DNA from 3 places in the Pseudomonas oryzihabitans genome. Region 2 is predicted to be linked to each of the others. Evidence: predicted binding sites of a transcription regulator. Region 2 holds the regulator's gene; each other region holds the start of a gene.
What was found. Region 2 encodes sigma-54, which starts transcription at its own class of promoters, with help from an activator protein. Its sites were predicted from a motif close to ANTGGCATNNANNTTGCTNT; they were not measured.

Region 1 (3,277 bases), 1.7 Mb from region 2:
CGCCGGTCGCGGATTGTCCACGGTATTGGTGGGCGCCACCTGCACGGGCTTGGCATTGGCCGAGGGCTGGTCGCTGAACACCGTGTTGCCTTCGGCATCCACCGACTTGTAGATCGCGGCCTGGGCGGAGCAGGCGAGGCAGAGCAGACAGCAGGCAAGCAGGCGAGGCATGGCAGGATCTCGGCCGGGCGATGGATACCAAGGGTAGCAGGCGCGCCGCGTGCGCCGGTAGGCAACTTGGCGTGCGTGGCGCTGCGTCGGTCGCGACGGCTTTTCGTGGCGCAAAGAAAAGGCCTCCCGAGGGAGGCCTTTCGCTTACCGCAGCGGGATCAGACGCTGTAGTACAGATCGTATTCCAGCGGGTGCACGAAGGTACGCACCTTGATCTCTTCCTCGGACTTCAGCTCGATGTAGGCATCGATGAACTCGTCGGTGAAGACGCCGCCCTTGGTCAGGAACGCACGACCGGCGTCCAGGGCTTCCAGGGCTTCCTTCAGGCTGCCGCAGACCTGCGGGATCTTCTTGCCTTCTTCCGGCGGCAGATCGTACAGGTTCTTGTCGGCGGCATCGCCGGGGTGGATCTTGTTCTGGATACCGTCCAGGCCGGCCATCAGCAGGGCGGCAAAGCACAGGTAGGGGTTGGCAGCCGGATCCGGGAAGCGGGCTTCGATGCGGCGGGCTTTCGGGCTCGACACATAGGGGATACGGATGGAGGCGGAACGGTTACGGGCCGAGTAGGCCAGCATGACCGGTGCTTCGAAGCCGGGCACCAGACGCTTGTAGCTGTTGGTGGACGGGTTGGTGAAACCGTTCAGCGCCTTGCCGTGCTTGATGATGCCGCCGATGAAATACAGGGCGGTGTCGGACAGGCCGGCATAGCCTTCGCCAGCGAAGGTGTTCTTGCCATCCTTGGAGATGGACATGTGCACGTGCATGCCGGAGCCGTTGTCGCCGTACAGGGGCTTGGGCATGAAGGTGGCGGTCTTGCCGTAGGCATCGGCCACGTTGTGCACGACGTACTTCAGGGTCTGGGTCTCGTCGGCCTTCTTGACCAGGGTGTTGAACTGCACACCGATCTCGTTCTGGCCAGCGGTCGCCACTTCGTGGTGGTGAACTTCCACGACCAGGCCCATCTCTTCCAGGGCGTTGCACATGGCGGTACGGATTTCGTGGTCATGGTCGACCGGCGGCAGGGGGAAGTAGCCGCCCTTGACGCCCGGGCGGTGGCCCTTGTTGCCGGACTCGAAGTCGGCGTCGGTGTTCCAGGAGGCCTGCTCGGAGAAGATCTTGAACATGGAGCCGGAGATGTCCGACTTGAACTTCACTTCGTCGAAGATGAAGAACTCGGGCTCCGGGCCGACGAACACGGTGTCGCCGATGCCGGTGGACTTCAGGTACTCCTCGGCAGCACGGGCGATACCACGGGGGTCGCGCTCGTAGGGCTGCATGGTGGAGGGTTCGATGATGTCGCAGACCAGGATCAGGGTCGGCTCTTCGGTGAAGGGATCCAGAACGGCGGTGCTGTCGTCGGGCAGCAGGATCATGTCGGAGGCTTCGATGCCTTTCCAGCCGGCGATGGAGGAGCCGTCGAACATCTTGCCGTGGGCGAAGAAGTCTTCGTCCAGCGCGTCACGCGCCGGCATGGTGACGTGTTGCTGCTTGCCTTTGGTGTCGGTGAAGCGCAGGTCTACCCACTTCACGTCGTTTTCTTTGATCAGTTGAACAGCCTTCGACATGGTTTCCTCCAGAGGAATTTCGGCCGGGAGCGGTTGGCGGTACTCCCGGTATCAGCTGTGCCCTTGAGGGGCGCTCCCGTATTGCCTGGTCCATGACCGGCGTTCCACGAAAAGCGCCCTATGCTGGCCCAGGGGCGGCTGCCTCACAAGAGAGCAAGTTGTATGCCAGTGCCCCCAAATGGGCTGGAGGGCCTTCCTGACGCCTCCCATGCCGTTTTCAGGCCAGTCGAGGCCGTATCCTTGCACCAAAATAGTGCATCAAAATCCGTCTCTGCACTCAAATGGCGCCAGAGGTGATTTTGTCGGTTGAATTCGAGTGCTCGATGGTTTTCAGGTATGATATTCGCCCTTTTCTTTCGCGTTACCCGCCCCCCGTTTCCCGCTCATGAAGCTCATCATCAAGGTCTTTCCGGAAATCACCATCAAGAGTCGCCCGGTGCGCAAGAATTTCATTCGCCAACTGGTGAAGAACATTCGTGTCGTGCTGCGCGATCTGGATCCGGATGTCCGCGTGGAGGGGGTCTGGGACAACATCTCGCTCGAGACTGCGATCAGCGAGCCACGGGTGCTGGCGGACATGAAGCAGCGCCTGGCCTGCACCCCTGGCATCGGCCAGTTCCTCGAGGTGCACGAGTATCCGCTGGGTGACTTCGAGACCATCCTTTCGTTGTGCGAGCGCCACTTCGGTGAGCGGGTACGCGGCAAGGTGTTCTCGGTACGCTGCAAGCGCGCCGGTCGACACGACTTTTCCTCGATGGACGTGGAGCGTTATGTCGGCGGCGGCCTGCGCGAGCGCTGCGGCGGCGCCGGCATTGCCCTGAAGAATCCCGAGGTGAACGTCCGCCTGGAGATTCGCGACCAGCAGCTGTTCATCATCGACGAGCATCACGAAGGCCTGGGCGGTTATCCGCTGGGCGCCCTGGAGCAGGTGCTGGTGCTGATGTCCGGCGGCTTCGACTCCACCGTGGCCGCCTACCAGATGATGAGGCGCGGGATGGTCAGCCATTTCTGCTTCTTCAATCTCGGCGGGCGGGCCCACGAGCTGGGCGTGATGGAAGTGGCCCACTATCTCTGGGAGAAGTACGGGCGCTCCCAGCGGGTACTGTTCATCAGCGTGCCCTTCGAGGAAGTGGTGGGGCAGATCCTCACCCAGTGCGACGACAGCCACATGGGCGTGATCCTCAAGCGCATGATGCTGCGTGCGGCCAGTCGCATCGCCGAGCAGCTGCAGATCGAGGCGCTGGTGACCGGCGAAGCCGTCTCCCAGGTCTCCAGCCAGACCCTGACCAACCTGGCGGTGATCGACAAGGCCACCGATACCCTGGTGTTGCGCCCGCTGCTGGCCAGCCACAAGCAGGACATCATCGATACCGCCCAGCGCATCGGCACCGCCGACTTCGCCAAGCACATGCCCGAGTACTGCGGCATCATCTCGGTGAATCCCACCACCAAGGCCAAGGCCCTGCGGGTGGAGCACGAGGAAGGCAAGTTCGACATGGCGGTGCTCGACGCCGCGCTGGAGCGCGCCCGCTTCATCACCG
Region 2 (3,277 bases):
TCGGCCTGGTCAAGGCGGATCAGGGTCGCGTGCTGATCGACGACCAGGATGTCACCGCGCTGCCCATGCATGGCCGCGCCCGTGCCGGGATCGGCTATCTGCCCCAAGAAGCCTCGATCTTTCGCAAGCTGACCGTGGCCGACAACATCCTTGGCATTCTGGAAACCCGCAAGGACCTGGACAAGGCCGGACGACTGCGCGAGCTGGAAAGCCTGCTGCAGGAATTCCACATCACCCACATCCGCGACAACCGGGGCATGAGCCTGTCTGGCGGTGAAAGACGCCGTGTCGAGATCGCCCGCGCCCTCGCCACCGCGCCCAAGTTCATCCTGCTTGACGAACCCTTCGCGGGCGTGGACCCCATCTCGGTGGGCGATATCAAGCAGATCATCCGCCACCTCAAGGCCAAGGGCATCGGTGTGCTCATCACCGATCACAACGTGCGGGAAACCCTGACCATCTGCGAAACGGCCTATATCGTCAATGACGGCCAGCTCATCGCCGAAGGCACCGCCGAAGAAGTCCTTGCCAACGACCTGGTGAAGGAAGTCTATCTGGGCCACGAATTCCGCCTCTAGGCAAACCCGGGGAAACAAGGCATATAATTTGCTAACGCTCGCAGGGTTCGCGAGGTTCGGTGGCGCTGTTCGCGTCGGTAGACAAGGTGTATTTCCGCAGCCATGAAACCATCGCTAGTCCTCAAGATGGGCCAGCAGCTGACGATGACGCCGCAGCTGCAACAAGCCATACGTCTGCTCCAGCTCTCGACGCTCGATTTGCAGCAGGAAATCCAGGAAGCCCTGGAATCCAATCCGATGCTGGAACGCCAGGAAGACGGGGAAGACTTCGACCAGAGCGAAGCCTCGGGCGAAAGCGACGAGCACGCGAACTCCGGCAACATGGAAACCACCTTCAAGGAAACCTCGGTCGCCACCAACGAGCTGGCCGACGAATCCGAGTGGAGCGAGCGCATCCCCAGCGACAGCGAGCTGCCGGTCGACACGGCCTGGGAAGACATCTACCAGACCAGCGCCAGCAGCCTGCCCAGCAGTGACGACGACGAGTGGGACTTCACCACTCGCACCTCGGCGGGCGAGAGCCTGCAGACGCATCTGCTCTGGCAGCTCAACCTGGCACCCATGTCGGACCTCGATCGGCTGATCGCGCTGGCCATCATCGATGGCATCGATACCGACGGTTACCTGCAGGAAAGCCTCGAAGACATCCATGCCTCGCTCGACCCGGACCTGGAAGTCGATCTCGACGAAGTCGAGGTGGTGCTCCGACGGGTCCAGCAATTCGAGCCCGCCGGCGTCGCCGCTCGCAATCTGCGCGAATGCCTGCTGATCCAGCTGGCGCAACTGCCGGCCACCCTCCCCTTGCTCGGCGAGGCCAAGCGCCTGGTCGGTGACTACCTGGATCTGCTCGGCAGCCGCGACTACGCGCAGCTGATGCGGCGCATGAAGATCAAGGAAGACGAACTCAAGCCGATCATCGAGCTGATCCAGACGCTGCATCCGCGGCCTGGCTCCCAGATCGAGTCCGGCGAAGCCGAATACGTGGTACCGGACGTCATCGTGCGCAAGCACAACGAGCGCTGGCTGGTGGAGCTCAATCAGGAATCCATGCCGCGCCTACGGGTGAATCCCCAGTATGCGGGCTTCGTCAAACGCGCCGACAGCAGCGCCGACAATACATACATGCGCAATCAGCTGCAGGAAGCGCGCTGGTTCATCAAGAGCCTGCAGAGCCGCAACGAGACCCTGATGAAGGTGGCGACCCAGATCGTCGAGCACCAGCGGGGTTTTCTCGAATACGGCGAAGAGGCCATGAAGCCGTTGGTCCTGCACGACATCGCCGAGGCGGTGGGCATGCACGAGTCGACCATCTCCCGGGTGACCACCCAGAAGTTCATGCACACCCCGCGTGGCATCTACGAACTCAAGTATTTCTTCTCCAGTCACGTCAGCACCGCCGAAGGGGGCGAATGCTCCTCCACCGCGATCCGCGCGATCATCAAGAAATTGGTAGCGGCGGAAAACGCGAAAAAGCCGTTGAGTGACAGCAAGATCGCTGGTTTACTGGAATCGCAAGGTATACAAGTCGCTCGTCGCACGGTGGCTAAGTATCGGGAATCCCTGGGTATCGCTCCGTCCAGCGAACGCAAGCGTCTCCTCTGACGCGTCCTGATGTGACCGTGCCTCGATCGACCCGTGTCATGTCGGCGAGCAGCTTCGCCGATCGCAGCCCGGCAATAAGGAGAAGCGGTATGCAAGTCAACATCAGTGGCCATCAGCTTGAAGTGACAGAAGCCCTGCGTGACTACATCGGCGAGAAACTCGCCCGCCTCGAACGGCACTTCGACCGTATTACCAACGTCCAGGTCATTCTTGAAGTGGACAAGCTCAAGCAGAAAGCCGAAGCCACCCTGCACGTCGCTGGCGCCGCGGTGGTCGCCAACGCCGAGCATGACGACATGTATGCCGCCATTGATCTCCTGGCCGACAAGCTCGACCGCCAACTGATTAAACACAAGGAAAAATCGATCGAACGCCAGCAGGGCGTCGGCGTCCGCTGAGGTTTCGATCGCCGCTTTATGATCAGACTCGAAAATATTCTGACCCCCGGCCGCACCCAGACGGGTGCGCCGGGTGGCAGCAAAGCCGCCGTACTGGAACGTATCGCCGAACTGGCCGCGCAGGAATTGCCTGGCCATGATGCGGCGCACATCCATGAATGCCTGATGGCGCGCGAGCGCCTGGGCTCCACTGGCTTCGGCAATGGCATTGCCATTCCCCACTGTCGCCTGGCGGGCCTGCAACAGCCGCTGTGCGTCCTCTTCCACCTGCAGCAACCCGTGGACTTCGACTCCCTGGATGGCGCACCGGTAGACCTGGTGTTCGTGCTGCTGGTACCCGAAGCCGCTACCGAACAGCACCTGACCCTGCTGCGCCAGATCGCCGGCATCCTGGACCGCGCGGACATCCGCGAACGGCTACGCAAGGCCAAGGACAGCCAGGCGCTCTATCAGATCGTCGTCGAGGCCCAGAGCGGACACTGACATGCACCTCATCATCGTGAGCGGACGTTCCGGGTCGGGCAAGAGTACGGCGCTCAACGTGCTTGAGGACAATGGCTTCTACTGCATCGACAACCTGCCGGCCAGCCTTCTGCCCGAACTGGCCCAGCACGCCCTCACCGACATGGAACGACCTCAGCCCAAGGTCGCCCTGTCCATCGATGCACGCAATCTGCCCAGCCAGCTGCAGCGCTTTCC
Region 3 (3,277 bases), 2.3 Mb from region 2:
AAAGAGAGCCAGTTGCGGCTTTAAAGGCAAGCATCGCGCCATATGTCGAAGTGTAGATGCCCTGTGATGCTGAAGCCTTATGCGCGGCTACCAACCGCCGCTCCGATAAAGTCCCCTCTCCCTCTGGGAGAGGGCTAGGGTGAGGAAAAACCATTAGTCCTTGGTCACCCGATTGATCTCTTCCAGACTGGTAATCCCCTGCATCGCCTTCACCAGCCCCGACCGCCGCAGATCATTGAAACCTTCCATCCGCATCCGCGCCGCGATCTCGATGGAGTTGCCCTCCTCCATGATCATCTGCTGCAGCGCTGGCGTGACCTTCACCACCTCGTAGATCCCCACTCGCCCGCGATACCCCGCATTGCAGTCTTCGCAGCCGATGGGCTGGTAAAGGGTGAAACTCCCGATCTCTTCCTCGCGAAAGCCTTCGGCCAACAATGCCTCACGGGGCACCTCATGGACTCTCTTGCACTTGTTGCATAGTTTGCGCGCCAGGCGCTGGGCGATGATGAGGTTGACCGAGGTCGCCAAATTGAAGGCGGGCACCCCCATGTTACGTAGACGCGTCAGGGTTTCCGCCGCGCTGTTGGTGTGCAGGGTCGACATCACCATGTGGCCGGTCTGGGCTGCCTTGATGGCAATTTCCGCCGTTTCCAGGTCGCGGATCTCACCGACCATGATCACGTCGGGATCCTGACGCAGGAAGGCTCGTAGCGCCTGAGAGAAGTCGAGTCCCTGACGCGGATTGACGTTGACTTGGTTGATGCCTTCCAAGTTGATCTCCACCGGATCCTCTGCGGTGGAAATATTGATGTCTTCGGTATTGAGGATATTGAGGCCGGTATAGAGGGATACCGTCTTGCCCGAACCAGTCGGCCCGGTCACCAGGATCATCCCCTGCGGCTGCTTGAGCGCCTGCAGGTAGAGCTCCTTCTGTACATCTTCGTAGCCCAGGGCATCGATCCCCATCTGGGCGCTGGAGGAGTCCAGAATCCGCATCACTATCTTCTCACCCCAGAGGGTGGGCAGGGTGTTGACCCGGAAGTCGATGGACTTGGTCTTGGACACCTTGAGCTTAACCCGGCCATCCTGAGGTTTACGGCGCTCCGAAATATCCATATTGGACATCACCTTGAGCCGCGCCGAGATCCGTGACACCAGCTGCACGGGTGGCCGCGCGGCTTCGTGCAGAATGCCATCAGTTCGAAAGCGCACCCGATACATCTTTTCGTAGGGTTCGAAGTGCAGGTCGGAGGAGCCCTTCTTGATAGCATCCAGCAGCATCTTGTTGACGAATTTCACTACCGGTGCATCGTCAGCATCGGTACCGGCTACGGCTTCCTGGGGTCGCTCACCGCCCTCGGTTTCCAGGTCGAGATCGATATCGCCCAGATCCAAACCACCGGTGCCAGTATCCAGATACCGCTCGATGGCCTGGTGCAGCTTATCGTCTTCGACCAGCACGACCTCGACGGCCAGCTTGCTGCCAAAGGACACATCGTTGATGGCCTGCTGATTGGTCGGGTCAGACAGCGCGATGAAGAGCTTGTTGCCTCTCTTGCTCAATGGCAGGAAGTGATGCTGCTGCATCAACTTTTCGTTGACGATGTCCTTGGGCAACTGCTCCTTGTCGATGGCCGACAAATCGAGAAAGGGCACGCCGAATTCCTGAGCCGCTAGTTCAGCCAGAGGCCGGCTCTGCACCAACCGCTGTTGAACGAGATAGGTCACCAGCGGCACCTTGGCCTGCTTGGCCTTGACCACCGCCTGCTGGGCTACCGCCTCTGCCAGCAACTGCGCATCCACCAATTGCCGTGCTAGTCCCGACAGCATTACCGTCTCGTTCATCGTCATTCCTACTCTTGGCCAGAGAAAACGTTATAGCACCGCCCAATACGTCCGCAAAATGACGCCAGACAGATGACATTTTTTGTCATCACCTGCCACTTTGTTGACGCCCACCGTGAGGAAAACGTGCTGTAGTCGCCACTTCTCTTTGGCACGGCCTATGCTTTGCTTCTGACAGGCACGTTGGCCTGATCCAACCTCGGAGATTTGAAATGAAAGCTCAGAAAGGCTTTACCTTGATCGAACTGATGATCGTGGTCGCGATCATTGGCATTCTAGCCGCAATTGCTATTCCGCAATATCAGAACTATGTAACTAAAGCTCGATGGGCTGAAAACAACACTGCAATCGCCCCTGTTAAATTGGCGATTGCGGAGTGTTTGCAAAGGAATAACAGCGTAGTAGCAAACTGCGATACCGTAGCAGAACTGACCACAGAAACTGGTTATCAGGCATTGCCCACCGCGACTCCAAACTTAGCTTCCGTCGTCATTACAGCTAACACTGCGGCGATTGTCGTCACTGGTACAGCAGCAGTTGGATCTTGCGTTGTAACTTGGACACCTAACGTTGCGGATGCCAACAGAATTGCATGGACCCCAGTAACCTCTGGCAACAACTGCTCTAGAAACCAGACCGGCGTCTAAATAGCAGCAGGGAGGGTTGCCTGCAACTCTCCCTGCTTACCGAACACCTAGTTAAAATCTCTTTAGTGTCCTATTAACACAATTAAAAGCTTTTCACCATTATCGATAGACTTGCAACTTAGCCTGCTATTAGTACTACGGCATCCCCTTCCCCCCAAACGCCCCCACCACCGTCCCCGTGCTGAAACTCATATCCTCCTCCGCCAGCGCCACATAGAGCCCCGCCAACTCCGCTGGCTGCCCTGCCCGCCCCAACGGCGTGTCCTGCCCAAATTCCTTCATTTTCCCCTCCAATTGCCCACCCGCTACCTGTAGCGGCGTCCACACCGGACCCGGTGCTACCGCGTTGACGCGAATGCCCTTCTTTGCCAATTGCTTGGCCATACCCTTGGTAAGATTCAGGATGGCGGCCTTGGTCGAGGCGTAGTCGATCAGCTCTTCGCCGGGATCGTAGGAATTCACCGAGACGGTATTGATGATGCTGGCGCCCGGCGGCAGATGCGGGATGGCGGCTTTGCTGAAGCGGAAGACGTGATAGACGTTGGTCTTGAAAGTTCGGTCGAACTGTTCGTCGGTGATTTCAAGGATGTCGGCCTTGCTTTGCTGGTAAGCCGCGTTGTTCACCAGGAGATCCAGACCACCGAGTTGCTGGATGGCCTTGTTCACGACGTCTTCGCAGGCCTCCTGGGTACGGATGTCAGCCGGCAAAGTGATGGCCTTGCGACCGGCTTCGGTGATCAGCCTGACCACTTCCTGGGCGTCGGACTCTTCGGAGGGGTGAT

Region 1: a site for sigma-54 is predicted at 1,887-1,906, ahead of glnA (glutamate--ammonia ligase). Genes of this name have one in related genera too.
Region 3: a site for sigma-54 is predicted at 2,001-2,020, ahead of APT59_RS22265 (pilin). Genes of this name have one in related genera too.

What each region holds. Positions count from the first base shown of each region.
Region 1 covers NZ_CP013987.1:4,484,344-4,487,620, reverse strand. Annotated here, with positions in the region: gene APT59_RS20465 (DUF4124 domain-containing protein) at 1-171, opposite strand, end outside; gene glnA (glutamate--ammonia ligase) at 330-1,736, opposite strand; gene thiI (tRNA uracil 4-sulfurtransferase ThiI) at 2,122-3,277, shown strand, end outside.
Region 2 covers NZ_CP013987.1:1,339,251-1,342,527, reverse strand. Annotated here, with positions in the region: gene lptB (LPS export ABC transporter ATP-binding protein) at 1-578, shown strand, start outside; gene APT59_RS06000 (RNA polymerase factor sigma-54) at 681-2,180, shown strand; gene hpf (ribosome hibernation-promoting factor, HPF/YfiA family) at 2,270-2,578, shown strand; gene ptsN (PTS IIA-like nitrogen regulatory protein PtsN) at 2,597-3,061, shown strand; gene rapZ (RNase adapter RapZ) at 3,063-3,277, shown strand, end outside.
Region 3 covers NZ_CP013987.1:3,902,220-3,905,496, forward strand. Annotated here, with positions in the region: gene pilB (type IV-A pilus assembly ATPase PilB) at 154-1,848, opposite strand; gene APT59_RS22265 (pilin) at 2,061-2,495, shown strand; gene APT59_RS17785 (SDR family oxidoreductase) at 2,631-3,277, opposite strand, start outside.